2 linked regions of the Sediminicoccus rosea genome follow. The protein of the gene in region 2 interacts with the protein of the main gene of each other region in a pairwise test. Links are inferred from orthologs where the notes say so. Each region holds a gene or a part of one and is shown on either strand. Other genes may lie near its edges. The genes, in order: R9Z33_RS18430 and rlmB.

Region 1 (14,515 bases), 1.0 Mb from region 2 along the record:
AGCCCTTCCTCGCGGCCCAGCTCAGCCAGCAAGGCGGCACGCCAGGCCGCGCCGCCCTGGAAGGTGAGCGCGGCGTAGAGGCTGTTGGGGCAGTCATCGATCCAGCGGCGCAGCGCGTCGCCGCCGGGGCGTGCGAAGGCGGCCTGCAGCTTGCGCCCGTATTTGAGGGTGACGACGTTCCAGCCCATGTCGCGGAACAGGCCCTCGATCCGGCCGAAGAGGCGGTCCTGCACCACGGAATCCAGGCTCTGGCGGTTGTAGTCCACCACCCACCAGACATTGCGGATATCGTGCTTCCAGCCCTCCAGCAGGGCCTCGTAAATGTTGCCCTCGTCCAGCTCGGCATCGCCCACGATGGCGACGTGGCGGCCAGCGGGCAGGCCCTCGGGTGCCAGCTTCTTCAGCCGGACATAGTCCTGCACCAGGCTGCCGAAGCTGGTGAGTGCCACGCCCAGGCCGACAGAACCGGTGGAGAAATCCACCTCGCCGCCATCCTTCATGCGCGAAGGATAGGGCTGGATGCCGCCGAACTGGCGCAGCGTGGAGAGCCGCTCCGCGCTCTGCCGGCCGAGCAGCAGGTTCATGGCATGGAAGACCGGGCCCGCATGCGGCTTGATCGCGACACGGTCGGCCGGCTTCAGGATATCGAAGTAGAGCGCCGTCAGGATCGAGATGACCGAGGCGCAGGAGGCCTGGTGGCCGCCCACCTTCAGCCCGTCCCGGCTGGGGCGGACATGGTTCGCATGGTGGATCATCCAGGCCGAGATCCAGAGCAGCTTCCGCTCGACGGCGTTGAGCAGGGCCACGCGTCGCGCCTCGTCCGGGCTGTCGGCACGCAGGAGGGGGGATTGCTGGTTCATGGCGTCATCTTCCTGGCTTGGGGAAGCTTACCCCCATCCCCCCCATGCGTGGCTAGACCCGTCCGCGCCCCCTAGCCCTTGACCAGCTTGCGCACAGCGCTGGCCATGGCGCGCTTGCCCTCGCCCGCATAGGCCTCGTGGTTGTCCTCGATGAAGGCCGGGTCGTAGAGGTAGTTCACCATCAGCCCCGCACTCTCCCGCATACCCTTGGCCGAGGTGTCGGCGCGCCAGTTGATGCGCTCGACGCGGGCGCCGTTGGAGAGGTGGAAATGCGCCACCGGATCGGCCGCCCGCTTGGGGTTCCGGCCGGCCTCGACGGCGACGAAGCGGGCGCAGAGCCGCACCAGGACCGGCTCCAGCACCTTGGCCAGGGCCGGCGGCCATTCCTTGCGCGAGAGCAGCAATTGCAGCGCGGCGCCCGGCGAGGTCTCGGCCGGCACGCCCGCGGCGCTGCGGATGGCGGTGAGTTCCTCGGGCGTCAGCAACGCGGCGTCGCCCGCCTCCTCCCGCGCATTGAGCCAGCGGCAGAAGCCGGGCACGGGCGAGAGGGTGGCGAATTGCTTGAGGCCGCGGAATTCCTGGCCCAGCACCTCGACCACGCGCTTGATCAGGAAGTTGCCGAAGGCGATGCCGTCCAGCCCGCGCTGGCAGTTGTTGATGGAGTAGAAGATCGCAGTGTCGGCCTGGTTCGGGTCCATCACCTCGGCCTTGGGATCGAGCAGCGCCTGCACCGAGCCGGCGAGGCCCTTCATCAGCGCGATCTCGACGAAGATCAGCGGCTCCTCCGGCATGCGGGGGTGGAAGAAGGCATAGCAGCGGCGGTCGGAATCCAGCCGGTTCTTGAGGTCGTCCCAGCTTTCGATGCGATGGACCGCCTCGTAGCGGATCAGCTTTTCGAGCAGGGCCGCAGGCGAGTTCCAGTCGATCCGGCGCAGCTCGAGGAAGCCCAGGTCGAACCAGGAGGTGAGCAGCGTCTTGAGATCGGCCTCCAGAGCCTCCAGCAGCGGGTCGGTCTCGACGGCGCGCAGCAGGTCGGCGCGGAGGTCCACCAGCAGCTTCATGCCGTCCGGGATGGCGGTGAACTGGGTCAGCAGCCTGACACGCGGGCTCTCCAGCGCGCGCCGCAGCCGGACCTTGGCCGCGGCCTTGGCGGGGGCGTCGGCGGCCTGGGTCCATTCGGCGATGGCGCGCTCCACCGCCTTCGGGTCGGCGTCGAAGCCGGCCAGCACGCGCAGGAAGTTCACGCGCTCCGCCTCGGAGAAGCCGCGATAGGCGGCGGCAAGCTTGGCCGCGCGGGCCCGGGCCGAGACCTCGCCCCCGCGCGCGGCGAGGCAGGCCTGCATCTGCCCCGCGATGTCCTCCGCCTCGTCGCGCCCGCCGACGCGGTCGGCCATGTCCCGCCAGAGTCCGGTCACGCGGCGGAGCGCGCGGTCCACCAACGAATCCGACAATGACAAAGCGGCATCGGACATCAGCACTCTCCCAAGGTGGGATGGGATGCTACCGTGGAAACATTCGGAAATAAAGCGCGATCCACCGCGGACGGCGCATTTGCGCGAGGCGCAACATGTTCATCCGCCAAGGGATGCGGCCGCGCGGGCCGCTGCCTCCGGCAGGTCCTCGGCCACCAGACCGGGGCCCGCCAGCCGCGCGGCCTCGCCCTGCAGCCAGGCGGCGGCGGAGGCCGCCTCGAAGGGCGGCAGGCCCTGCGCGAGAAGGGCCGCGGCAAGTCCGGCCAGCACATCGCCGCTGCCGCCGGTCGCCAGCGTGGGCGGCGCATTGTGGTTGATCGCGGCCCGCCCATCGGGGGCGGCGATCACGCTGTCCGAGCCCTTGAGCAGCACGACCGCCCCGCTCTGCCGCGCCGCCGCCCGCGCCGCCGACAGGCGATCCCCGCCCGGCGCGCCGAAGAGGCGGGTGAACTCGCCCTCATGCGGCGTCAGGATGGCCGCCCCCCGCAGCGCCTCCGGCGCGCCCGCGCAGGCCGAGAGCGCGCCCGCATCCAGCACGAGCCGTCTGCCTGCGCGCAGCAGCATGGCGACCGCGCCGCGCGTCGTCGCATCCGGTGGCAGGCCGGGGCCGAGCAGGATCACCTCGCGCCGCGGGTCATCGGTCAGCGCCGCCAGCAGGTCCTGCATGCCCGCTGCCTGCAGCACCAGCGCGCCCGGCTCGGCCAGGCGATGCAGCAGGGCGCTGCGTCCATCGGCGCAGGCCAGCGTGACCAGCCCTGCGCCGATCCGCCGCGCCGCGCGGGCGGAGAGCAGCGCCGCCCCCGCCATCGCCGTGCCCGAGATGATCGTCACATGGCCACGGCTGTGCTTGTGGCTCCCCGCATCCGGCCGTGGCAGGCGCCAGAGCGCCGGGCCATTGGCGAAGCTGTCGGGCCGGATCCGCTCCAGCACCGCCGCGGGCAGGCCGATATCGGCGAGGACCAGCTCCCCGCAAAGGTCGCGCCCCGGCTGCAACAGGTGGCCGGGCTTGCGACGGAAGAAGGTCACGGTCAGCGCGGCCTGGGGCGCGAAGCCGCGCACCGCCCCCGTCGCGCCGCAGACTCCCGAGGGGACATCCACGGCGATGAGCGGCACGCGCACGGCGGCCAGGAGTTCCGCCGCCGCGCCTTCCACCGGGCGCGAGAGCCCGGCGCCGAACAGCGCATCCACCACCAGCCCCGCCCGCGCCACCTCCGCCACGGCGAAGGGGCGCATCGGCCCGCGCCAGGCGGCGGCGGCCAGCGCGGCGTCCACCTGGGGCGGGGCCAGCGCCGCCACGCCCACATCCCAGCCCGCGCGCTCCAGCAGTCGGGCCACGACATAGCCATCGCCGCCATTATTGCCCGGCCCGGCCAGCACCAGGACGCGGCAGGGCCGGAGGCGCCGCTGGATCGCCATTGCGACCGCCCGGCCCGCCGCGCGCATCAGCGCGGGGCCGTGACCGGCCAGGCGATCCGCCATCGCCATTTCGCGCGGCGACAACAGCTCAGGGGGGATTGCAGCGTTGAAAGGCATGGCGACATACTGGCTCAACAAAGGGAGACGTCACATGGTGCAGAAGCGGGAACGCTCGATCCAGGAACTCTATCGCGATGACCCCGAGCGGGCCGATGCCCTCGCATGGGGCCGGCGCGGCATGCTCAAGGGCGCGGCGCTGGCCTCGATGGGCGCGGCGCTCGGCGGCTCCATCCCCTTCGCGCGGCACATGCCGGGCGGCCTGCTTCCGGCCCTCTTCGCCCGCCCCGCCGCCGCGCAATCCGCCCCCGCCGTCTTCCGCATGGAAGGCAAGGCGGAGCTGATCCTCCAGGGTGACCGGCCACTGGTGGGCGAGACGCCGGAGCACATGCTGGACGAGGCGGTGACGAGCTACCGCTACTTCTTCGTCCGCAACAACGGTCAGATCCCCGAGCCGCTGACGACCGACCCGAATGCCTGGCGCCTGACCATTGATGGCGAGGTGAACACGCCCCTCACTCTGACGCTGGGCGAGCTGCGCTCGCGCTTCCCCAGCGTCACGCGGCAATTGCAGATGGAGTGCGGCGGCAATGGCCGCGCCTTCTTCACGCCGCAGACGCGCGGCAACCAATGGGGCAATGGCGCGATCAGCAATGGCGAATGGACCGGCGTGCGCCTGCGCGACGTCCTGGCCGCCGCCGGCCTCAAGCCCGGTGCCGCCTTCACCGGGCATTTCGGCGCGGACCCGCATCTCTCGGGTGCCACCGACCGGCAGGCGATCAGCCGCGGCATGCCCATCGCGAAGGCGATGGACGAGGACACGATCATCGCCTTCGCGCTGAACGGCCAGCCGGTGCCGCATATCCATGGCGCGCCGGTGCGCCTCATCGTCCCCGGCTGGCCCGGCAGCCTCAGCCAGAAATGGCTGACGCGCATCACCATTCTCGACAAGCCGCACACCGGGGCGGGCATGGGCGGCACCAGCTACCGCATCCCGGTGCGCCCGATCGTCCCGGGCAGCAACAACAACGGCGCCGATTTCGTGGACATGACGAGCATGCCGGTGCGCTCGATCCTCTCCTCACACGCGCATGGCTCGCGCCTCGCCGCCGGCACGCGCAGCCTCGATCTGCGCGGCGCGGCCTGGGCCGGCGACCTCAGCGTGCGCGCGGTGGATGTCAGCGTGGATTTCGGCGCGAGCTGGACGGCGATGCAGGTGGCCGCACCCGCCAATCGCCATGCCTGGCAGCGCTGGCAGGGCCGGGTGGCGCTGCCCTCGGACGGGTATTTCGAGGTGTGGTACCGCGCGACCGACAGCGCGGGGAAGATGCAGCCCTTCGCCGCCGCCAACTGGAACCCGCAGGGTTACGGCGCGAACCCGATCAGCCGCGCCGCCATCCTGGTGGGCTGATGCGGAACGTTCTTCTGCTGACCCTCGGCCTGCTTGGCGGCGCGCTGACCCTGGCCCAGGCCACCGAGGCGCCGGGCGGCGAGGAACCCTCCGTCCTCCCCGCCGGCCCGGGGCAGGAGGAGGTGTTCTACGCCTGCACCGCCTGCCACAGCACCGCGATCATCCGGCGGAGCAGTTTCCGGCGCGATCAATGGGACGGGCTGATGGACTGGATGACGGAGAAGCACGGGATGAACCCGCTGGAGGGGGCGGAGCGCACCCTTATCGTGGATTATCTCGCCCAGCATTACGGCCCGCGCACCGCCCCCGCGCGCGGCCGCAATCCTTTCCTGAACTGAGCATATGGCCGGGCGGCCCACCCCGCCCGGCCCCGGCACCCCTCAGGCGACGCGGCCCAGGCCGTAGCCCCGCCCGATCACATAGGCCTGCAGCGATTCCACATCGCTCTGCTGGCTGTTGATGCGATAGCGCACGAGGTCGCGGATGGAGACGATGCCGCAGAGCCGCCGCGCGCGATCCACCACGGGCAGGTGGCGGAAATAGCCCGCATCCATGATCTCCATCGCCTCATCCACCGAGGTCGAGGCAGTGACCACTTCGACCTCGCGCGTCATCAGCGCCGAGACCGGCAGGGCCAGCAGCCCCGCGCCATGCTGCGTCAGGCCGCGCACCACGTCGCGCTCGCTGAGGATGCCGACCAGCATGCCCTCGGCGTCGCAGACGACGACGGCGCCGATGCGCCGCTGGGCGATGATCTCCGCCGCCTCGGTCACCGGGGATTCCGGGAGGACGGAAATCACGGCGGCCCCCTTCTGGTTGAGCACGGCACCGACGGTCATGGCTGCATCCTTACGGCAAGGGAACGAACACGCGGGCTATAGCCGACGTATGCAGTCGGACATCACGAATTCCTTCAATCTGTCCAAGACTTCATGTTTCGCTCATGCAACGCGGGGGAGCGTGGCCGGTAGCATCCCGCATGCCCTTGACCCTGGCCTGCCTGCACACGGCGGAAAGCAACGCCACCCTCTTTCAGGCAGCGGCCGAGGCTTTGCCGGGCGGCGCGCTCACCCTCACCCACCGGATCCGTCCCGACCTGCTGCGCGAGCCGACACCCGCCACGCTGGAGGCCGTCGCCGCCCTGCTGCGCGAGATGGCGGAGGGGGCGGATGCCGTGCTGCTCACCTGCTCCACCATCGGGGGGGCCGCGGCGCGCGCCCAGGATGCGGCGCGGCCCGTGCTGCGCGCCGATGCCGCGCTGGCCGAGGCCGCGACGCGGCGCGGCGGCATGGTCGAGGTGCTCTACGCCGCCCCCACCACGGAGGGACCGACGCGCGCCGTCTTCGAGGCCGCGGCCGCCCGGACCGGCGCCCAGCTCCGGCTGCACTTGGTGGAGGGCGCCTGGCCGCTCTTCCTGGCCGGTGAGGCCGAGGCCTATCACGCCCGCATCGCCGAGGTGGCGCGCGGACTGTCCGGGCGGGTGGTGCTGGCCCAGGCCTCCATGGCCGGCGCCGCAGCGCTGCTCCCGGAGGCGCCGCCCCTCACCGTGCCGGCCATCAGCGTCATGGCGGCGGCCCGGGCCGCCCTCAAGGCGCGGGATTCGCGCTAGACTGCGCTTCCACGATTCGCCGGAGCGCGGAAATGGCCTTCATCATCGCCGTCGCACAGCAGAAAGGGGGGGCGGGGAAATCCACCCTCGCTTCCAATCTCGCCGTGGCCCTGCTGCAGGGGAACCGGCGCGTGGCCCTGCTCGACACCGACCCGCAGGCGAGCCTGACGCGCTGGCATGCGCTGCGCCCCGCCAGCGCGCCGCGTCTGATCTTCGACGCGCCCTCGGGCTGGCGCGTAACGGGCGCGCTGGACAAGCTGCGGCGCGAGGCCGATGTCATCGTGATGGACACGCCGCCGCATGCCGACACGGACAGCCGCATCGCCATCCGCGGCGCCGACCTTGTCCTGATCCCTCTGCAGGCCTCCCTGCCCGACCTCTGGGCGAGCGAGGCGACCATCGCGCTGGCCGAGGCGGAGAAGCGCGCCCATCGCCTCGTGCTCAACCGCCTGCCCGCCTCGGGCCGGCTGCGCGATGTGGTGATGGAGGAGCTGGCGCGCCGCAAGGCGCCCGTCATGGCACAGACGCTGGGCAACCGCTCGGCCTTCGGCGCCGCCTTCGCCCTCGGCCAGGGGGTGACCGAAAGTGCCGCGCGCAGCCCCGCCGCCGAGGAGATCCGCGCGCTCGCCGCCGCCATCGGCAAGCTCGCGGCTGGCAAGACGAAAGGGAAGTGATGGCGCATCTCGCCTTCGTGCTGCATGTGGGCTTCGCCGCGCTATGGGTGGGGGGCATGGCCTTCGCCATCCTGGCTCTCCGCCCCGCGCTCGCCGCGCTGGAACCGCCGCAGCGCCTGGCCCTGATGGGCCGGGTCCACAAGCGCTTCTTCCTGATCGTCTGGCATGCCATGCCGATCGTGATGCTGACCGGCTATTGGCTGCTCTTTGGCCATTTCGGCGGCTTCCGCGGCGCGGGCTGGCATGTGCACCTGATGCACCTGACGGGCCTGCTGATGTCCGCCATCTACCTCGCCATCTTCTTCGGACCCTGGCGCCGCATGCGCCAGGCGCTCTCGGCGGGCGACCTGCCCGCAGCGGCGGCGGCCAATGAGGGCATCCGCCGCCTGGTCACGGGCAATCTCCTGCTCGGCCTCTTCACGCTCGGCATCGCCGCCTGGGGACGCTTCGGTTGACCCACAACCTCACCATCCGCGACGACGACTATCCGGAGCTGGAGGCGGTGGCCGCCATCCAGCGCGGCCTGCACAGCTACAACCAGGAACGCGGCGGCCCCTATGACCGCGAGCCGGTGACCGTCCTGGCCCGCGACGAGGATGAAGTGGTGAAGGGCGGGCTGCTCGGCCTCACCTACTGGAACTGGCTCTTCATCGACTGGCTCTGGCTCGCGCAGGACCAGCGCGGCAAGGGGCTCGGCACCGAGCTTCTCGCCCGGGCCGAGGCGGTGGCCCGTGCGCGCGGCTGCACCGACGCCTATACCGACACCTTCAGCTTCCACGCGCCGCATTTCTGGACACGCAATGGCTGGGTGGAGGCGGGGCGGCTGGATGGCATGCCGCCCGGCCATGCGCGCATCTGGTATCGCAAGAAGCTCTGACCCCCCTCCTCAAGAGGCGTGACCCCGGCGCGAAAGCGGGACATGCTGGGCGCAATCAAAGCCCCGAGGAGGAAGTCCATGCCCATGATCGCCCGGCGTGCGGCGCTGGCCCTGCCCATGCTGCCGCTCGCCCTGCCGGCCCGCGCCGATGGCTGGAAGCCCGCCCAGCCCGTCCGCATCCTGGTTCCGGCGGCACCCGCGGGAACGACGGACATCATGGCCCGCCTGCTCGCGCCGCGCCTTCAGGCACGCTGGGGCGTGAACGTGGTGGTCGAGAACCGCGCGGGCGCGGGCGGCACCATCGGCACGCTGGAGCTGGTGCGATCCCGCCCCGACGGCTTCACCCTGATGTCGGGCAATATCGGCCCGCAGGCCATCGCCTATTCGCTGTTCCGCAACCTCGCCTACCGGGCGGAGCAGATCGCCTGCATCGCCGGCACCATCCGCGGCCCCAATGTGCTGGTGGTGAACAATGACGTTCCGGCGCGCAGCGTGGCGGAACTCGCGGCGCTGCTGCGCGCGCGGCCGGGGCAGATCCCCTACGCCTCCACCGGCGTCGGCCAGTCCACCCATCTCTCGCCCGTGCTCATGCTGCAGATGCTGAACGCCCAGGCGATCCATGTGCCCTTCCGCGGCTCGGGCCCCGCCCAGGTGGACCTGCTGGCCGGGCATGTGGCCTTCATGATCGACAACCTGACCGGCGTGATGGAGCACATCCGCGCCGGGCGCGTCCGCGCGCTCGCCGTCACCAGCGCTGAGCGCAGCCCGCAGCTGCCCGACATCCCCGCGATGCGCGAGACGCTGCCCGAGCTGGCCAGCTATGAGGTGAACACCTGGTTCGGCATCTTCGGCCCCGCCGCCCTGCCGCCCGCCATCGTCACCGCCGTGAACGCGGAGGTGAATGCCTGGCTCGACCTGGACGAGACCCGCGCCCGCTTCACCGAGCTGGGCGGCGTGCCGCTGCGCCTCAGCCCCGAGGAATTCGCCGCCTTCGTCGCCGCCGAGACGCGCAAATGGGGCGAGGTGATCCGCCGCGAGGGGCTGCAGATGGATGCGGGCTGAGGCGTGATCCGCCCGGCGGGGGCTGGTCCTCGCGGCCGGCCTCCCCCATCTGGGACAGCATCGCCACCAGGTGCCGGGACCACGCCACCGCATGACCGACGACAAGGAAGCCCGCCGCGCCGCCGCGCTGCGCGCGAATCTCCGCAAGCGCAAGGCGCAGCAGCGCGCCCGGGCCGAAGCGCCCGAGCCCGCCGCCCATGGACGCGAAGGGCTGAACGAGGCTAGACCCCCCTCCTCCGAGCCAGCGCCGAGGAAGCCCTGACATGCCCATCATGCCCGACCACTGGATCCGCCGCATGGCGACCGAGCACGGCATGATCTCGCCCTTCATCGAGGCGCAGAAGCGCGAGGGCGTGATCTCCTACGGCCTCTCCTCCTACGGCTATGACGCGCGGGCGGCGGATGAGTTCAAGGTCTTCACCAATGTGGACAACGCCGTGGTGGATCCCAAGGAATTCTCCGAGACGGGCTTCGTCACCCGCAAGGGCCCGGTCTGCATCATCCCGCCCAATTCCTTCGTGCTGACCCACACCGTCGAGTGGTTCAAGGTGCCGCGCGACGTGCTGGTGATCTGCCTCGGCAAGTCCACCTATGCCCGCTGCGGCCTGATCGTGAACGTGACGCCGCTGGAGCCCGAATGGGAAGGCCAGGTCACCATCGAGATCAGCAACACCACCCCCCTCCCCGCCAAGGTCTATGCCAATGAGGGGATCTGCCAGTTCCTCTTCCTGCAGGGGGCGGGCGCGCCGGAGGTGAGCTATGCCGACCGCGCCGGCAAATACATGGGCCAGCGCGGCGTGGCGCTGCCCCGGCTCTAGAGGCGCGGGCCCGCCCCGGAGCCGGAGGGACGCGTGACCCCTTACCCCTGGCGCAACGTGCTGATCACCGGCGCCGCCTGCGGCCTCGGTCGCGCCCTGGCCGAGGCCTGCGCCGCCCCCGGCGTATCGCTGCATCTGGGCGATGTGCAGGCTGAGGGGCTGGCGGAGGCCGCCGCGCTCTGCACCGCGCGCGGCGCCCGCGTCACCACGGCCGTGATCGACGTCTGCGATGCCGCCGCCATGGCCGCCTGGATCGGCGGCGCGACGCCGCTCGACCTCGTGATCGCCAATGCGGGCGTGCTGGGCGCGATCGGCGCGCCCTTCGAATGCCCGCACCAGGCGCGCCGCATCCTGGAGACGAATGTCACCGGGACGCTCAACACGGCGCTGCCCGCCATCGCGGTGATGGCGGCGCAGGCCCCCGGCGCCGGCGGGGTGCGCGGGCGCATCGCCGTGATCTCCTCCATCCTGGCCTTCGTGGCGGCGCCCATGTCGCCCGCCTATTCGGCCAGCAAGTCCGCCCTCCAGGCCTGGGCGGAGGCGATGGACGGCAATGAGCGCGCCCGCGGCATCCGCATCCATGCGGTGGCGCCCGGCTATATCCGCACCGAACTCAGCGCCGCCAACACCATGCCGATGCCGCTCATCATGCGGCCCTCCCGCGCCGCACGGCTGACGCTGGAGGGCATCGCGGCCGGCCGGACCCGCGTGTCCTTCCCGCGGCGCGTTCACCTCGGCGTGCGGCTGATCGGCGCCCTGCCGCCAGATCTGCGGAATGCGCTGATCAGTCGGGTGCAGCGTTGGCACCTCAAGCGGATGCGCAAGGGCAGCGCGGGCTGATGCGCGGCGGCAGGGCGGTGCGGGCCTTCCTGCGCCGATGCGAAGGCCATAGTCTCACCGGGGCGGCCTCCGCCCGACAGCACAAGAAAAGCCGCCCATGAGCACGCCGACCGCCATCCACCCGGCCGCCCCGCACCACCTGCCCATCTTCATCCCCGGCCCGGATGGGAGCGACGGGCTGATGTGGATCACGGCCGGCATCCTGCTGGTCTCGACCGTTTCCTTCGGCCTGCTCTTCCTCCGGCTGCACACCCTGCCCGAGCGGATGGCGCACCGCACCCACAAGCTGCAATTCGAGATCGTGGCGGTGCTGGGCCTGCTCGCGCTCTTCACGCATATCCATGCCTTCTGGGTGGCGGGGCTGCTGCTGGCCCTGATCGACATCCCGGATTTCCTCACCCCCATGCGGCGGATCGCGGGATCCAGCGAGCGCATCGCGGGCCTGCCGCCCGGCGGCGGGGACGACCCCGAGGCGCGCCCCCAGGCCATGGCCGCGAAGAAGCGGGGCCACTGAGCCATGCTGGAAATCCTGCTCTGCTCGATGGTCACGATCCTGCCGGACTACCTGTTCCGCCGCTATGTGCAGGGCAGGCGCTTCGGCCATGAGATCACGCTCTTCTCGGTCTGGTTCGAGCTGCGCTGGGGCATCGTCACCTGCCTGCTGCTGGCCATCAGCCTGATCACCGCCGTCTTCTACTTCCACCCGACCAGCGTGCATGTCAGCTCGGTCTTCCGCACCGTGCCCATCGTCCCGCAGATCAATGGCCGCGTCGCCGAGATCCATGTCCGCGGCAGCGAGGCGGTCGAGGCCGGCACCCCCCTCTTCCGCCTGGCCGACGAGACGCAGCGCACCGCCGTCGAGACCGCCCGCCGCGCCGTAGCCGAGGTGGATGCGGCCCTGCTCGTGGCACGGGCCGATCTCGCGGCCTCCGAGGCACGGATCCTCGAAGCCCAGGGCGCGCTGCAGCAGGCGGCCGACGAACTGGCGACAAAGCAGGCGCTGCGCGACGTGGCCGCGCGGCGCGAGGTGGAGCGGCTGCAGGTGATGGTGCAGACGCGCGAGGCGGGTGTCGCCGCCGCACAGGCCGCGCGGCAGGCCGTCGCCGCCCGCATCTCCGACCAGCTGCCGGCCGAGCGGGCGAGCGCGCTGGCCGCCCTCGCCCAGGCGGAGGCGGAGCTGGACAAGACCATCATCCGCGCCGGCGTCTCCGGCCGCGTCGAGCAGTTCCTGCTGCAGGTGGGCGATGTCGTGAACCCCTTCGCCCGGCCCGCCGGCGTGCTGGTGCCCGAGGATCTGGGCGCGCGCAGCCCAAGGCTGGCGGCTGGCTTCGGCCAGATCGAGGCGCGCGTGCTGCGCCCTGGCATGCTGGCCGAGGCGAGCTGCGCCTCCCTGCCCTGGACCATCATCCCCATGGTGGTGACGCAGGTTCAGCCCTTCGTGGCGAGCGGCCAGATCAGGGGCGGCGACGTGCTGCTGGACGCGCAGCAATTCAGCCGCCCCGGCACGGTGCTCGCCATCCTGGAGCCGCTTTACCCCGGCGGGCTCGACAAGGTCATCCCCGGCAGCAACTGCATCGCCAATGCATATACCTCCAACCATGAGGCGCTGAGCGACCCGGCCACCGGCTCCCTCCAAGCGGTCGCCCTGCACGCGATCGACGCGGTGGGGCTCGTCCATGCCATCCTGCTGCGGATCCAGACGATCCTGCTGCCCTTCAAGGCCCTGGTGCTCTCCGGCCACTGACGTCCCTGGCGGGGGCGGGCCATGCGGCGGGCGCGGTTGTCTTGGGCGGGGGCTGGTGGCAGATGATCCGGGCTCCAGGCGGGTATTCAGGTTAGGCAGGGATCGAGATGGACCGGATTCGCATCCGCGGCGGCGTGAAGCTGAACGGCACCGTGCCGGTCTCGGGCGCCAAGAACGCGACCCTGCCCCTGATGGCAGCCGGCCTGCTCTGCGACGGCCCGCTGACCCTGACCAATGCGCCCGACCTCGCCGACATCGCGACCATGCGCGCCCTGCTGGTCCAGCACGGGCTTGAGGTCGCGCATGACAGGCAGGCGCGGACGCTGACCATCAGCGGTGCGGCCACCAACCTGGAGGCGCCCTACGACATCGTCCGCAAGATGCGCGCCTCCGTCCTCGTGCTCGGCCCGTTGCTCGCGCGCTACGGCCAGGCGCGCGTCTCCCTGCCCGGCGGCTGCGCCATCGGCACCCGCCCGGTGGACCTGCACATCAAGGGGCTGGAGCAGCTCGGCGCCGAGATCGAGATCAATGCCGGCTACATCGAGGCGCGCGCGCCTCGCGGCAAGCTGCGCGGGGCCAAGATCATCTTCCCCCAGGTCAGCGTGGGTGCGACCGAGAACCTGCTGATGGCCGCCTGCCTCGCCGAGGGCGAGACCGAACTGGTCAACGCCGCGCGCGAGCCCGAGATCAGCGACCTCGCCATGTGCCTGATGCGCATGGGCGCGCGCATCGAGGGCATCGGCACCGGCACGCTGCGGATCGAGGGCGGCGCCACGCTGATGCCGGCCACCCACCCCATCGTGCCCGACCGCATCGAGGCCGGCACCTATGCCTGCGCGGCGGCCATCACCGGCGGCACGCTGCACCTGCAAGGTGCGAAAATGGAGCATCTGGGCGCCGTCGCCCGCGTGCTGCGCGATGCCGGCGTGGATGTGGCGGAGACGCATACCGGTCTCACCGTCAGCCGCCTCAATGGCCTGCGCGGCGTGGATGTGGTGACCGAGCCGTTCCCGGGCTTCGCCACCGACATGCAGGCCCAGTTCATGGCGCTGATGTGCGTGGCCGAAGGGGCCGCCATGATCACCGAGACCATCTTCGAGAACCGCTTCATGCACGTGCCCGAGCTGATGCGCATGGGGGCCCGCATCAATTTCCACGGCACCTCCGCCATCGTGCGCGGCGTGCCGAAGCTGGCCGGCGCGCCCGTGATGGCGACCGATCTGCGCGCCTCGGTCAGCCTCATCCTGGCGGGCCTCGCCGCCGAGGGGGAGACCATCGTGAACCGCGTCTATCACCTCGACCGCGGCTATGAGCATGTCGAGCAGAAGCTCGCAGCCGTCGGCGCCGACATCGCGCGGCTGCCGGCGTGATGGACATGCCCATGCCGCTCACCGCGACCGAGGCCGGCACCGGCCTGATCCTCGCACTGCCCAAGGGCCGTATCCTGAAGGAGCTGCGCCCCGTCCTGGCGCGCGCCGGCATCGTGCCGGCGGAGGATTTCCTCGACGAGGACAGCCGCCGCCTGCGCTTCGAGACCAATGACCCGATGCTGGACGTGGTGCGCGTGCGTCCCTTTGACGTCGCGACCTTCGTCGCCCATGGCGGCGCGCAGATCGGCGTCTGCGGCGGCGACGTGCTGATGGAATACGACACGGACCAGATCTACGCGCCGCTC
Region 2 (14,488 bases):
GCCGGTCAGCCGCGCCATCAGTTCCATCACCTCGACGGCTGTCTTGGGGTCGAGGGAGGAGGTGGGCTCATCGGCCAGCAACAGGGCGGGCGACTGCATAAGCGCACGCGCGATGCCGACGCGCTGGCGCTGCCCGCCCGAGAGCGCGTCCGCCCGGCGCGTCGCCTGATCGGGCAGGCCCACCGCATCCAAGAGGGCGAAGGCGCGCGCGATGTCGGCCTCCGGGTACTTGCGCAGCCAGGCGCGCCACAGCGGCACATAGCCGAGGCGCCCGGTCAGCACGTTCTCCATGACGGAGAGGCGCTCGACCAGGTTGTACTCCTGGAAGACCATGCCGATGCGCCGCCGCGCCTGGCGCAGGGCGCTGCCGCGCAGCTTCGCCAGGTCCTCGTCGCCCATCAGGATGGCGCCCGCAGTCGGCTCCACCAGGCGGTTGATGCAGCGCAGCAGCGTGGACTTGCCGGTGCCGGACGGGCCGATGACAGCGGTGATGCCCTGCGCGCCGATCTCGAGGTTGATGCCGCGCAGCACCGGCCTTCCAGGGGTGTAGGATTTCTCCAGCCCCTGGATCTTCAGGATCGGCGCGGCACTCACTGCGGGCGGGCGGCCGGGGCCGGCGTCGCGGGCTGCTGCTGCTGTTGCTGGGCGGCGCGACGGCGGGCCTCGGCCTCCAGCTCGCGGCGACTTTCCTGGTCGAAGGCGGCGCGGGTATAGGGGGCGTTCACCGCATCCGCCACCGCGCGCACCGGCGCCCATTCACGCTGGTAGGTGGCGGGCCAGAAGCGATCATTGCCGCCGAGGTCGCGCGACATCGAGGCCGGGAAGCGGAAATCGTAGAAGCACTGGCGGATGCGCGCCGCAAGCTCCGGCTGAAGGTCATGCGCCAGGGCGAAGCTGCTGGTCGGGAAGGGGTCGCTCTGCCAGATGGTGCGGAGATTGGCCGCCTGCACCTGACCGCGCGCCACCATGCGGTTGTAGACATCGCTCGCGACAGGCGCCGCGTCGAAATCGCCGGCGTTCACGCCCATCACCGAGCGGTCATGCCCGCCCGAGAAGAGCACGCGGTAATCCGTATCCGGCGTGACGCCGGCCGCCGGGAAGAGCGCGCGCGGGGCGAGGTTGCCGGAATTGGAGGTGGCGGAGGTGTGGGCCACCCGCTTGCCGCGCAGATCGGCCAGCGTGCGGATGTCGGAATTGGCGCGCGTGATGACGACGACGCGATAGCTCTCGAACTCGCGCTCATTGCCCTTGATGGCGAAGGGCACGGCGCCGGCGAGGTTCACGGCGAAGGCGGTGGGGCCGGTCGAGAAGCCCGCGATGTGCAGCCGGCCAGAGCGCATGGCCTCCACCTGCGCCGCGTTGCTGGTCACCTGGAAATACACCACGCGCTTGCCGGTGCATTGGGTCAGGTAGTCGAGCAGCGGCCGGAACTGGCTGGCATAGAGGGCGGGGTCTTCCACCGGGGTATAGGCGAAGACCAGCGTGCTCGGGTTGCGCAGGCGGGCCGGATCGGCCGGCGCATCGGCGACGAGGTCGCGATTCTCGTCGCAATACGCGTCGTCCAGCGCGCCGCGATGCGAGCAGGTGGTGCCCTGCGCGGCAGCGAGGCCGGGCAACAGCGCGATGGCGGCGGTGGCCAGAAGCATCCTGATCATGACGGTTCGTTTCCCCGGTTTGCGAAACGACAGGCCGTGGCGCACGCCACGATCTGCCATCTGATTTTTCACATAGCGCCCCGGGGTGGCGCTGTCAGCGGCCCTCTTCAGGCATGGCCCACGGGCCCGAGCGAATCGAGGCTGGTGGCCCGCACGACGGAGGCGAAGAGACGGAGCGCATCGGGGCCGCCACGGTCGCGCAGGGCACCGTCCTCCATTTCGAGGGCGAGGAGCTCCGCGTGCTCGGCCAGTGTTTCTGCCGCGCGGCGCAGGGCCTCGCGCGCCAGGACAAGCTGCAGCTCGTCCGGCATGTCCTTCCAGTCGGAGGGCGGGGGCATGGGAAAGGTCATCCGCTTGCCCGCCCTTCTGGCGGTGGGTTTCGATCCCGGAACCGTAGATGGAGTCGCGTTAACAGAGCCTTGCGGCTCAGGTGAAGCGCGTGCGGACCTCGCCCAGCCCCTCGAAGGCCACTCGCACCTCGCAGGGGCCGTCCAGCCAGATGGGCGGCGTGACGGAGCCGAGCCACACCACCTGGCCCGCCTTCAGGCCGCCGAAGACCTCGGCCGCACCCGAGCCCGCGAGCCAGGCCAGCGCCTCCATCGGGTGGCCCAGCAGGTCCCGCCCATGGCCACCGCCCTTCGAGGCGCCGTCCACGAACAGCTCGCCACGCATGGCGCCGAGGTCGAGCTTGCGCCAATCCGCCGCCGGGCGGCCGAGCACGCCGGAGGCATGGAAGACCTGATCCGCGATCAGCGTCGGCGTGCCGAGCTCGGCGAGATCGCCATAGCGCTTCTCGACGATCTCGATGGCGGGAAAGACCTCGGCCACGGCGGCCTCGGCTTCGGCGCGGCTCGTCGGGCCGAAGGGCAAGTCACGGCCGAGGCGCACACCCACCTCGCATTCGACGCCGACCGCGATGAAATCGGCGAAGGGCGCGGTGAAGCCATCGGCGTTCAGGCTCGAGCGCGGCACGAAGCCGGCTGCCGGGTGGCTGAGGCCGAGATAGGCCTGCATCTGCTTCGTGGTCGCGCCGATCTTGAAGCCGGCTGGCGGGACGGCGCCCTGGGCCTCGGCCACCTCGCGCTGCACGCGGTAGCCCTCGGCCACGTCGCGCGGCGCGGCGGCGCCGAGGGGGGCGAGGACGCGCTTCGCCTTCCAGGCGGCAAGGATCAGATCGGCGGCTTGGCTCATATTTTCACTCCCGGGCGAGTTCGTAGAGGGCGACCGCGGCGGCCGCCGAGACGTTGAGGCTTTCCATGCTGGCCTGGATCGGCAGGCGCACCAACTCGTCGCAGGTCTCGCGCGTCAGGCGGCGCAGCCCCTCGCCCTCGGCGCCCAGCACCAGCGCGACGCGGCGGCCGGTGAGGCCTGATTGCGCGAGGGTGACGGGGCCGGCGGCCTCCAGGCCCACGACCCAGAGGCCGGCCTTCTTCAGCTGCTCCAGCGCGCGGGAGAGGTTCACCTCGCGCAGGATGGGCACGACCTCGAGGGCACCGGAGGCGGCGCGAGCGAGGGCGCCGGTCTCGGGCGGCGCGTGGCGTTCCTGCACCACCAGGGCCGCGGCGCCGAAGGCGGCGGCCGAGCGCAGGATGGCGCCGACATTGCGTGGATCGGTCACCTGGTCGAGCACGAGGACGGGGCCGCTCGTGCCTTCCAGCAGACGTTCCATGTTGGGCGAGGCGAGGGGCTCCGCCATCAGCGCGGCACCCTGGTGGATCGCGTCGGGCGGCAGCATGGCGTCCAGCCGGTTGCGCTCCACCAGTTCGGGCGCGATGCGCCAGGGCGGCGAGAATCGCTCGGCCAGCTCCTGCTCGGCGCCGCGCGTCACCAGCAGGCGGCGCAGCCGGCGGGCGGGGTTGGCAAGCGCGGCCGAGACCGCGTGCAGGCCGTAGAGCCAGACGCCGCCCTCATCGCGCGCCGGGCTGGCATCCTGGGGGCGGGGGCGGTGTCGGTTCTGGCGCATCCGCCCATGAAGCCCGCGCGGCGCCCGCTGGCAAGCGGCGTGGCGCTGGCCTAGATAAGGGACGGTGCGCCGGGTTAGCTCAGGGGTAGAGCAACCGCCTTGTAAGCGGTAGGCCGTCGGTTCAAATCCGACACCCGGCATTCCCCTTGCGCCCCCGGCAGCGCCCCCTCCGGGCCAACCTTCCCAAGCCGATCCGGGCGCGACACATTTCCTCACGCGCCGCGGTCAGGTCCGGCATGCGCCTGTTACAATCAAGGCCCATCTTCCCCTCAACGGAGCGACAGTCACGCCGCCTCCCGCAACTGGAGAAGATCACAATGAAGACCGCAGCGACCCTCGGATTTGGCCTGGCCCTGCTCGGCGCCGGCGCTGCCCTGGCCCAAACCGCCACCCCGCCCGCCGCTCCCCCCGCCGCCACCGATGCCCGCCCCGACCGAGGCCCGCGTGGCGACCGGGGTGCGCGGATGTTCGAGCTGGTGGACGCGAACCGCGATGGCCGCGTCACCTGGGAGGAATCCTGGACCTTCGTGACCACCCGGTTCAACACGGCCGATACCGACCGCAGCGGCGGGCTGACCATCGAGGAATTCGCCACGATGCGGCTGCGCGCCGCCGATGCGCCGGCGCCGCGGCCGGAATATGCCGCGCGGGCCGAGCAGATGCGCGGCGCGATGTTCCGCGCGCTGGATGCGGACCGCAACGGCCAGGTCACGCTGATCGAGATCCGCCCGATGGCGGAAGCCCGCTTCCGCGCGATGGACGTGAACGGGGATGGCGCCGTGGCGCGGGATGAGCTGCCGCAGCGCGGCCAGCACCATCATCGCGGCCCGCGCGGTGACGCGCCGGCTACGCCGCCCGCCCGCTGAGCGGAAGCCGTTCAGCGATCAGGAAGGGCTGACCCGGGGCGGCCTGCGTGAAGACGCAGACCGTCCCGACGACGCGGGGCTGCTCCACCAGCCCCGCGAAATGCGCCTCCGCGAGCGGGCGGATGCGCGACGCTTCCTCGGGCGGCAGGCGGTGCGTCAGCGTCACGTGGAACTGCCATTCCTCCATCACATAGGGGTAGCCCCAGCGGGCCAGCAGCACCTCATGCGTGGGCGTGAGCTTCGCCTTGCGGCGGCGCGCCAGCTCCTCCTCGGTGGGAGGTGCGCGATGGTGATCGAGGGCGGAGACCGCCGAATCCGCGAACGCGTGCAAGCTCGGGCAGGGCGCGGTCTCGCGCAGGGCGAGGAAGCCCTTGAGGTCCTGCACGGAGAGCGGGGGCAATTCGAAGGGCGCAATGCTCGCGGCCCAGCGCGCGGCATCGGCCATGAAGGCCTGGTAGCCGGTGGAGAGCCGGAAGGGCGGCTTCAGCGTGGCATGCAGGCCATAGCCGCGCGGGTCGCTCGTGATTTCGGCAATGCCCGGGATGGCGGGTTGCTGCACGCGCGCGGCAGTCTCCGCGTCGCGGCCAAGCCAGGCGCTGCCGGCGGCGTGCAGGGGGTCGTCCAGTTCGGGCGCCCAGTAGATGGCGACGCGCATCAGATCACGCGTTCCCCGGCGCGCCAGACCTGCCGCACCACCGGCATCGTGCCATGCCGCGTGACGCGGACGAGATCGGCGCGCAGCCCGGCCTCCAGCCGCCCACGGTCATTCAGATTGCACATGGCGGCGGGTGCGCGGGTGATGGTGGCGATGGCCGCTGGCAGGCCGATGTCCGGCGCGATGAGGAAGGCGGCCTCGATCAGCGCGGGCGGGACATAGTCGCTCGCCAGCACATGCACCGCGCCGGCGCGCACCAGATCCATCGCGGCGACGTTGCCCGAATGGCTGCCGCCCCGGACGATGTTGGGCGAGCCCGCGATGACGCCGACGCCGATCCGCGCCGCCTCGATGGCGGCTTCCATCGTTACGGGGAATTCGCTGACGCGGATGCCGTCCTCGGCATTGCGGCGCACCTCGGCTGCATCCTCGTCGTCATGGCTGGCGAGCGGGATGCCGCGCCCGGCGAAGCGGTCAATGACGAGGCGGCGCTGCCGCTCGCGCAGCTCGGCGCGCTGGGCCTGGAGCTTGAGGATGCGGACCTCCACCTCAGCGTCCGTCATGCGCGTCTGCTTGATGCGCATGGCGCGGTAGCGCGCGAGGTCCCGGTACTGACCGACGCCGGGCGAGTGATCCATCAGGCTCACCATCGCGACCAGCGGGTGGTCGGCCACGCCCTCCAGCAGGCCCGGCATGTCGCGCGCGGGCAATTCACAACGCAGGTGGAGCAGATGCTCGGCCTTCATGAAGGGCTGGCCATGCAGCGCCGTCAGGTCGCGCACCCCGTCATGGAAGGTCTGGTCGCGCCCCTGGTCGAAGCCGAGATCGCCGAGGCAGAGGGCATCCAGCACGGTGGTGACGCCGGCCGCCGCGCATTGCGCGTCATGCGCGATGAAGGCGGAGCGCGAGGGCCAGCGGGCATTGGCACGCGGCTGCACCTGGCGCTCGAGGTTGTCGGTGTGCACATCCACCACGCCGGGGATGAGGATGTCCCCCTCGCAGTCCAGGGCGCTGGCGTGATGGGCACGGCCGGGCTGGATCTCGGCGATGCGGCCGTCGCGGAGGACAAGCGTGCCCTCCATCTCCGCCTCGGGCAGGACGAGGCGGGCATTGGTCAGGACGGTCTCTGCGGTCATGCGGCGTCTTCTAGCGGAAGGATGTCATGCGTGCGATCCGCCACCCGGTCCCGCACCTCGATGTCATGGAAGATTCCCACGAGCGCCGTGCCGCGCGCCTTGGCCTCGGCGATCAGGGCGATCACCACCTCGCGATTGGCGGCGTCGAGGCTCGCCGTCGGTTCGTCCAGCAGCAGGATGGGGGTGTGGGGGGCGAAGCCGCGGGCGAGGTTCACGCGCTGCTGCTCGCCGCCCGAGAAGGTGGCGGGCGGCAGGCCGTGCAGGCGGGGTGGCAGGTTCAGGCGCGTCAGCAAGGCAGAGGCGCGCGCCTCGGCCTCGGCGCGGGGCATGCCTTGCGCCTGCAGCGGCTCGGCCACCACGTCCCGCGCGGAGACGCGGGGAATGACGCGCAGGAACTGCGAAACATAGCCCAGCGTCTCACGCCGGATCTCCCGCACCAGCCGCGCATCGGCGGCGGCGAGGTCCACCTCGGCTCCCCGATGGGCGAGCCAGATCTGGCCGGCATCCGTACCGTAATTGCCTTGCAGGCAGCGCATCAGCGTGGACTTGCCCGCACCCGATGGCCCAGTGAGGGCGACGCATTCGCCCGGCATGACGGTCAGCGCCTCATCGCGCAGCACCTGGAAGCCGATGCCGCCCTGCAGGTGCAAGGTGAAGCCCTTGGCCAGACCCTCGATCCGGATCGCGGGCCTCATGCCGAGAGCACCGAGGCGACCAGCAACTGGGTGTATTCGTGGCGCGGGTCATCCAGCACGCGGTCGGCCAGGCCCTCCTCCACGATGCGGCCCCGCCGCATGACGATGATGCGATGCGCCAGCAGGCGGGCCGCCGCGATGTCATGCGTGACGAAGAAGACGGCGAGGCCAAGCTCGGCCACCAGCCCCCGGATCAGATCCAGCAGCCGCGCCTGGACGCTGACATCGAGGCCGCCGGTGGGTTCATCCATGAAGACGAGGCGCGGTTCGGTGACGAGGCAGCGGGCGATCTGCAGGCGCTGCTGCATGCCACCCGAGAAGTTGCGCGGCGCCTCGTCGATGCGGGCCGGGTCCATCTCCACGCGGGCCATCCAGTCGGCCGCCGCGGCACGGATGGCGGCATAGTTGCGCCCACCCGCCGCCATCAGCCGCTCGCCGATATTGCCACCGGCGGAGATGCCCATCCGCAGACCGTCGCGCGCATTCTGGTGCACGAAGCCCCACTCGCTCCGCATCAGGCGGCGCTTGGCGGCCTCGCTCAACGCGCCAATCTCCTGGCGTAGGCCGGATGCGTCGCGGTAGAGGACCTGGCCCGCCTGAGGCGCCGTCATGCCGGCCAGCACCCGCAGCAGGGTGGATTTGCCAGAGCCGCTCTCCCCCACGATGGCGACGACCTCGCCCGGGTGGATGTCCAGGCTCACGCCGTCCAGCGCGCGCACCGCGCCGAAGCGGAGGTCGAGGCCGGAGGCTTCCAGAAGCGGCGCGCTCATCGGCCCTGGTTCTCCGCGCAATGATCGGTGTCGGAGCAGACATAGATTCGCCCGCCCTGGTCGTCGGCGATGATTTCATCCAGGTAGCTGGTGGTGCTGCCGCAAGCCGAGCAGGCGTGCGGCGCCCGCATCGGCCGGAAGGGATGGTCGTCGAAATCCAGGCTTTCGACGGTGGTGTAGGGCGGGACGGCGTAGATCTTCTTCTCGCGCCCCGCGCCGAACAGCATGATGGCAGGCGAATTGTGCAGCTTCGGATTGTCGAAGCCCGGGATGGGCGAGGGTGACATGAGGTAGCGGCCCGCCACCATGACCGGGTGGTTGTAGCTGGTGCCGGCCTCGCCCTGGCGGGCGATGTCCTCGTAGAGCTTCACCTGCGCCAGGCTGTAGTCGCCCAGCGCATGCAGCCGGCGGGTTTCCGCGAGGCGTGGCTCCAGCCGGAAAAGCGGCTCGGGCATCGGCACCTGGAAGACCATGACCTGGCCCTCGGTCAGCGGGCGCTCGGGGATGCGGTGGCGGGTCTGGATGATGGTGGCTTCCGCCGTGCGGGTGGTGGTGGCGATGCCGGCGACCCGCGCGAAGAAGGCCCGGATGGAGACGGCGTTGGTGGTGTCATCCGCCCCCTGGTCGATCACCTTCAGCACGTCGCGCGGCCCCAGGATGGCGGCGGTGACCTGGATGCCGCCCGTGCCCCAGCCATAGGGCAGCGGCATCTCGCGCGCGCCGAAGGGGATCTGGTGGCCGGGGATGGCGAGCGCCTTCAGGATGGCGCGCCGGATCATCCGCTTCGTCGCCTCGTCCAGATAGGCGAAGTTGTAGGCGGCGTCCCGATGGTTGAGGGGCGGCATCGCGTTCATGCCTGTTCCTCCCAGCGGGCGCGGATGCTGCGGATCTTCTCGAGCTCGCTCTGGAAATCCACATGGTGCGGCAGCTTCAAGTGCTCCACGAAGCCGGTCGCCTCCACATTGTCGGCGTGCAGCAGCACGAATTCGGCCTGCTGCGCGGGGGCGGTGGCGTCCTCGCCGAGATCGGGCGCCATGAGGGCGCGGTCCACCAGTGCCATCGCCATCGCCTTGCGCTCGCCATGGCCCATGGTGAGGCCGTAGCCGCGGGTGAATTGCGGCGGTGCCTCGGCGCTGCCGGCGAACTGGTTGACCATCTGACATTCGGTGACGGTGATGTCGCCGATCGAGATGGCGAAGCCGAGCTCGGGCGGGGCGAGCACCACCTCCACCTCGCCCATGCGGAGTTCCGCGACGAAGGGATGCGCGTTGCCGTAGCCGCGCTGCGTGGAATAGCCCATGCCGAGCAGGAAGCCCTCATCGCCGCGCGCCAGGGATTGCAGCCGTAGCGCACGGGGCGTCGGGAAGGGCAGGGGCTCGCGCGTCAGATCAGGGGGCGGCGCGCCGTCATCCGGCGCATCGCGCGCCATCAACCCCTCGCGCGCGAGGAGTTCCGTCACGCGCGGCATGGGGCCAGCGGCGGCCTCCGCCTCCTGCGGGGCTTCGATGCCCTCGGCGGCGAGCGCGAAATCGAGCAGGCGGTGCGTGTAGTCGAAGGTGGGACCCAGCACCTGGCCGCCCGGCAGGTCCTTGTAGGTGGCGCTGATCCGGCGCTGGACGCGCATGGCGCCCGTATCCACCGGCTCGCAGGCGGCGAAGCGGGAGAGGGTGTTGCGATAGGCGCGCAGCAGGAAGGCGGCCTCGATCAGATCGCCGCGCGCCTGCTGGATGGCGAGTGCGGCAAGGCCGCGGTCGTAGCAACTGCCCTCCGCCATCACGCGATCCACGGCGAGGCCCAATTGCTGCTCGATCTGCTCGGGCGTGAGCGCGGCCAGCGACTGGTCGCCGCGCCGGCGCTCGGCCAGCCAGGCATGGGCGGCCTCGATCGCGGCCTCGCCGCCCTTCACCGCGACATACATCAGCGGTCCTCCGTGATGCGCGTGGTGCGCGGCAGGGCCGCGAGGCGGGTGTCGGTGCAGAGGACGACATCCACGCCGCGCGGGAATTGTGCGCGGTTCGCGGCCCATTGCGCCGCGAAGTCATCGGGCAGCCCCGCCACGGCCAGACGGTGACCGTGCTGGATGCCCGGGCCGGTCAGCCGCCAGCCGGCGCTGTCATCCAGGGCGGTGACCTGGACGATCAGCGTGGCGCTGTCCTGCGGCGCCTCGTCGCTGCCGGCGTCGAGCGCGGCGAGCAGCGGCATGCCGCGCGTCGCCAGCAGGAATTGCGCGCGCAAGGGCTCGGCCACCAGCGGTGCGCCGCTGTGGAAGGCGATCCATTCGCGCACCTCGCCCTCGGCATCGGTCCAGAGCGGCGTCTCGGCATCGGCCAGCGTCAGCAGGGCCGCGGCGGCGGCGGGGCAGAGGCCGGGCGGCGGCTCCTGCAGCACGGCGCAGCGCTGGATGCGGCCCGGGCGGGCCATGGCGTTCATCAGCGCCGAGAAGCCGGCCTGTGCGCCGAAGACGGGGTCTGCGAAGCCGGGCCTCATCGCATGGCCGCCAGGGTGGCGAAGCGGACTTCCGTGGCGGCGGCGCGGCGGGCGGTCAGCGCCGCCGCCTCGCGCTGGCGGGCATGCAGCGGCTGGACCACCTGCTCGATCAGGCGGGCCTGCCATTCGGGCTGCTGCAGGCAGGCATCGAGCAGGGCGGCGCGCTCGGCCGCCGCGCGATCCCGGCCGAGCCGCCAGCAATGGCCGAGCGTTCCGCCCTCCAGGCTGACCGAGCAGCGGGTGATCGTCGCTTCGCCGAGGTTGAAGGCCGCGCCATCCCCGCCGGCGCGGCCGCGCAGCATGGTCAGGCCGATCTCGGGGCCGCGGATCACGCGGTGCGGGGGCAGGGGGGGCATCAGCCGGCTCAACTCCTCACCGCTGGCGCGGGCGAGGACGGCCATCCATTCGGGGCGGGTCATCATTTGTCTAGACAGCTATACATCCGTCCCGCTAGGGTCAAGTTGCAATTGCCACTCCGGAGCGCCCGTTTGGTTGAAACTTCCGTGACGTTCGCAAGCCCCGCGCTCGACCGCGGCGCCGGCATCGCGCTCTGGCGCCAGATCGGTGCCGCGATCGAGGCCGCGATCCGCGAGGGCCAGCATGCCCCCGGCCAGCGCCTGCCGACTGAGGCCGAACTCTCGAAGGCTTTCCGCGTAAATCGCCATACCATCCGCCGCGCGATGGAGGAGTTGGAGACGCGCGGCATCGTGCGCGTCGAGCAGGGGCGCGGCAGCTTCGTGGCGGAGGATGTGCTGGACTATCCGCTGAACGCACGCACTCGCTTCAGTGAGATCATCCGCGCGCAGAATCGCGAGCCCGCGGGCCGGGTGCTGCGCCTTGCCGAAATCCCGGCCGAGCCGCGCGTGGCCGAGATGCTGGAGATCCGCCGCGGTCGTCTGGTCATCCTGGCCGAACGGCTGGCCATGGCCGATGGCCGGCCGGTCGCCCTTGGCGCGCACCACTTCCCGGCGCATCGCTTCCCCGACATCATGACGCGCCTGCAGGAGAACCCCTCCATCAGCCACGCGCTCGCGGCTTGCGGCGTGCCGGATTTCCGCCGGCGCATCACCCGCATCACGGCCCGCATGCCGACGGCGGAGGAGGCGGAGGTCTTGCAGCAATCGCGCAGCCGCCCGGTCCTGGTCGCTGAGGCGGTGAATGTGGATGGCAGCGGCAAGCCGGTGGATGCGACGGTGACGCGCTACGCCGCCGGGCGGACGCAGATGGTGGTGGAGTCCTGAACATGGCCTGGAACATCACGGGGGGCCGCGTGCTGCGGGGCGGCGCGCTCGGCGGGGGCGACGTCGCGCTGGCGCAAGGCCGCATCGCCGACGGGGCGGCGGCGGCGCGCCGCTTCGACGCGACCGGCCTGCTGGTCATGCCCGGCATCGTGGACATTCATGGCGACGCGCATGAGCGTGCGCTGCAGCCCCGCCCCAATGTTGATTTCCCGGCCGGCTTCGCGCTGCGTGACGCGGCGGCGCAATGCCTCGCCGCCGGCATCACCACGGCCTATCTCGGCGTCACGCTGTCCTGGGAGCCGGGGCTGCGCTCGCTTCCTGCCTTCCTGGCCACGCTCGACGCGCTGAAGAGCCCGCCGCCCGGGCCTGAATTGCGCGTCCACCTCCGCTTCGAAGCCGATAACTTCGCGGCCGAGGCCGATGCGCTGGCCGCCATCGCGGCAGGCCAGGTGCATCTGCTGGGCTTCAACGACCACACGCCCAGCATCGTGAAGAAGCTGAAGAACCCGAAAGAGCTCGGCAAATATGCCGGGCGCGCGGGCGTCACCGAGGCGGAGCTGATGGCCTTGGCCGACGCCGCGATGAGCCGGCGCGCCGATGTGCCGGCGATGCGCCAGCGCATGGCCGGGGCGGCGCAGGCCGCCGGCATCCCCATGCTCAGCCATGATGACGCGACGCTTGCGGATCGCGCGCTGTTCCGCGCGCTGGGCGCCTCCATCTGCGAATTCCCGATGGCCGAGCCGGTGGCGGAAGATGCCCGCGCGGCGGGCGAGGCGGTGGTGATGGGCGCGCCCAATGTCGTGCGCGGCGGCAGCCATCTGGGCTGGGCCAGCGCGGCGCCGCTCGCCGAACGCGGCCTCGTCACCGTGCTGGCCAGCGACTACCACTGGCCCGCGCTGCTAGCGGCCCCCTTCCGCATGGCGGCGCGTGGTGTGCTGGACCTCGCCGCCGCCTGGGCGCTCGTGTCGAGCAACCCAGCCGATGCGCTGGGCCTAGCCGATCGCGGGCGCATCGCCGAAGGCCTGCGCGGCGACATCGCCGTGGTCACGCCCGAGGGCGCGCTGGCCGCCTGCTTCGCGCAGGGTGAACTGGCCTGGATCGGCCCCGGATTCGGCACGCGGCTGCATTGATCGCCCGCGCCCTGCGGCGCAGACTGCCACAGCCAATGCCGCTTCTGGGGCCAAGGAACGCACCATGCTCGAATGCCAGCGCGACGCCTTCGACATCCCGCGCGATGTCGCCTATCTCAACGCCGCCTCCTGGAGCCCGTTGCCGCATCCGGTGCAGGCGGCAGGCCAGGCCGGCATCGCGCTCAAGGCGCGGCCCTGGGGCATCACGGGCGAGCACATCGCCCGCCAATGCAATCGCGCCCGTGCGGCCGCCGCGCGGCTGATCAATGCGTCGCCCGAGGATGTGGCGATCATCCCCTCCGTCTCCTACGGCGTCGCCGTCGCCGGGCGCATCCTGCCCATCCCGGCCGGCCATCGCGCCCTCGTTCTGGGCGATGACCATTCCTCGCCCGTGCTGGAGTGGCTGCAACGCGCGGCCGAGGGCGGCTTCACCGTGGAGACCATCGCGGCGCCCGCCGATGGCGACTGGACCACGGCCGTGCTGGAAGCGATCCGCCGTCCGGGGGCCGCGCCGCTCGCCCTCGTGTCCATCTCCTCCGTGCATTGGGCGGATGGAGGGCTGATCGATCTCGGCGTCGTTGCGGCGGCGCAGCGCGCGGCGGGGGCCATGCTGCTGGTGGATGCCACGCATCACGCGGGCGTGCTGCCGCTGGACGTGGCGACACTCGACCCCGACGTACTCATCTTCCCCACCTACAAATGGGTGCTGGGCCCCTATGGCCGCGCCTTCCTCTACATCGCGAAGCGCCACCAGGACGGCGTGCCGCTGGAGCAGACCGGCTCCTCCCGCCGCCGCGTCTCCTCCGAAGCGCGGCCCTACATGGCCGATCTCGGCTTCACGGATGGCGCCAAGCGCTTCGACATGGGCGAGCGCGACCATGTGATCGGCCTGGAGATGGCGGCCGTCGGCATGGAGATGATGGCCGATTGGGGGACTGATGCGATCAGCGCTCGGCTTGGCTGGCTCACCGGCCTGCTGGCCGAGGGGCTGGCGGGCATGGGCGTGCAGATTCCCGCCCAGGGGCTGCGCGCGCCGCATGTGCTGAGCCTGGGCTTTCCCGGCGGCATGCGTCCCGGGCTGATCGAGGCGCTCGCCGAGCGCAACGTGCATGTGGCCCCGCGCCTGGGCCGCATGCGGATCAGCCCGCATGTCTACAATGATGAGGCTGATGTGGCGGCCTTCCTCGACGCCTTCCGCAAGCTGGCGTGACGCGCATGGATGCGTTCTCCGCCCCGGGCCGCTTCTGGAAGGGCAATATCCACACCCATACCAACGCCACGGACGGGGCGCTCGGCGCCGCGGAGGTCTGCGCCACCTATCGTGAGGCGGGCTACGACTTCCTGGCCATCACCGATCACTTCCTGCCGAAATACAGCTTCCCCATCGTGGACACGCGGCCGTTCCGCACGCCGGGCTTTACCACGATCCTGGGCGCCGAGCTGCACGCGCCGGCGACCGCGCTGGGCGAGATGTGGCACATCCTGGCGGTCGGCCTTCCGCTGGATTTCCCGCCGACGCCGCCCGAGGAGACAGGCCCCGAGCTGGCCGCGCGGGCGATCGCAGCCGGCGCCTTCGTCGCCATCCCGCATCCGGCCTGGTACGCGCTGACGGTGGAGGATGCGCGGACCCTGCCAGGCGCCCATGCGGTGGAGGTCTACAACCACACCTCGCAATTGCGGACGGAGCGCGGCGACGGCGTCTACCTCGCCGACCAGCTTCTGGCCGAGGGGCGCATGATCAACCTGATCGCCGTGGATGACGCGCATTTCAAGTCGCCCGACGCCTTTGGCGGCTGGGTGATGGTGAAGGCCGAGGCGAATGAGCCGGAGGCGCTGCTGGCGGCGCTCAAGGCCGGGCATTTCTATGCGACGCAGGGCCCGCTGATCCAT

Evidence for each region.
Region 1: the proteins of rlmB (region 2) and R9Z33_RS18430 interact in binary tests that used the Escherichia coli proteins (3 or more experiments, as listed by UniProt). The link is inferred for Sediminicoccus rosea from one-to-one orthologs.

Annotation. Positions count from the first base shown.
Region 1 is NZ_CP137852.1:3,856,318-3,870,832, forward strand. The notes cover bases 1,625-4,569. They hold R9Z33_RS18430 (NAD(P)H-hydrate dehydratase), read right to left. Parts: upstream 3,818-4,569; coding sequence 2,432-3,817; downstream 1,625-2,431. Other genes in these bases: R9Z33_RS18425 (malonyl-CoA decarboxylase), read right to left, coding at 1,625-2,332; R9Z33_RS18435 (sulfite oxidase), read left to right, coding at 3,900-4,569. Outside these bases: R9Z33_RS18420 (1-deoxy-D-xylulose-5-phosphate synthase N-terminal domain-containing protein), read right to left, coding at 1-860; more of R9Z33_RS18425, read right to left, coding at 932-1,624; more of R9Z33_RS18435, read left to right, coding at 4,570-5,216; R9Z33_RS18440 (hypothetical protein), read left to right, coding at 5,216-5,554; R9Z33_RS18445 (CBS domain-containing protein), read right to left, coding at 5,597-6,055; R9Z33_RS18450 (hypothetical protein), read left to right, coding at 6,196-6,825; ParA family partition ATPase, read left to right, coding at 6,858-7,499; R9Z33_RS18460 (CopD family protein), read left to right, coding at 7,499-7,954; R9Z33_RS18465 (GNAT family N-acetyltransferase), read left to right, coding at 7,951-8,376; R9Z33_RS18470 (Bug family tripartite tricarboxylate transporter substrate binding protein), read left to right, coding at 8,455-9,438; R9Z33_RS18475 (hypothetical protein), read left to right, coding at 9,530-9,700; dcd (dCTP deaminase), read left to right, coding at 9,702-10,256; R9Z33_RS18485 (SDR family NAD(P)-dependent oxidoreductase), read left to right, coding at 10,290-11,096; R9Z33_RS18490 (hypothetical protein), read left to right, coding at 11,194-11,610; R9Z33_RS18495 (HlyD family secretion protein), read left to right, coding at 11,614-12,840; murA (UDP-N-acetylglucosamine 1-carboxyvinyltransferase), read left to right, coding at 12,948-14,210; hisG (ATP phosphoribosyltransferase), read left to right, coding at 14,222-14,515. UniProt on the Escherichia coli protein: Bifunctional enzyme that catalyzes the epimerization of the S- and R-forms of NAD(P)HX and the dehydration of the S-form of NAD(P)HX at the expense of ADP, which is converted to AMP.
Region 2 is NZ_CP137852.1:2,838,173-2,852,660, reverse strand. What follows is about bases 1,735-4,652. They hold rlmB (23S rRNA (guanosine(2251)-2'-O)-methyltransferase RlmB), read right to left. Parts: upstream 3,619-4,652; coding sequence 2,851-3,618; downstream 1,735-2,850. Other genes in these bases: R9Z33_RS13785 (DUF1045 domain-containing protein), read right to left, coding at 4,465-4,652; R9Z33_RS13790 (EF-hand domain-containing protein), read left to right, coding at 3,936-4,484; R9Z33_RS13805 (2-keto-4-pentenoate hydratase), read right to left, coding at 2,082-2,846; R9Z33_RS13810 (hypothetical protein), read right to left, coding at 1,763-1,993. Outside these bases: phnC (phosphonate ABC transporter ATP-binding protein), read right to left, coding at 1-594; phnD (phosphate/phosphite/phosphonate ABC transporter substrate-binding protein), read right to left, coding at 591-1,655; more of R9Z33_RS13785, read right to left, coding at 4,653-5,139; R9Z33_RS13780 (alpha-D-ribose 1-methylphosphonate 5-triphosphate diphosphatase), read right to left, coding at 5,139-6,275; phosphonate C-P lyase system protein PhnL, read right to left, coding at 6,272-6,970; phosphonate C-P lyase system protein PhnK, read right to left, coding at 6,967-7,740; R9Z33_RS13765 (alpha-D-ribose 1-methylphosphonate 5-phosphate C-P-lyase PhnJ), read right to left, coding at 7,737-8,594; R9Z33_RS13760 (carbon-phosphorus lyase complex subunit PhnI), read right to left, coding at 8,591-9,658; phosphonate C-P lyase system protein PhnH, read right to left, coding at 9,658-10,227; phosphonate C-P lyase system protein PhnG, read right to left, coding at 10,224-10,646; phosphonate metabolism transcriptional regulator PhnF, read left to right, coding at 10,731-11,468; R9Z33_RS13740 (alpha-D-ribose 1-methylphosphonate 5-triphosphate diphosphatase), read left to right, coding at 11,471-12,598; R9Z33_RS13735 (aminotransferase class V-fold PLP-dependent enzyme), read left to right, coding at 12,663-13,808; R9Z33_RS13730 (PHP domain-containing protein), read left to right, coding at 13,814-14,488. UniProt on the Escherichia coli protein: Specifically methylates the ribose of guanosine 2251 in 23S rRNA.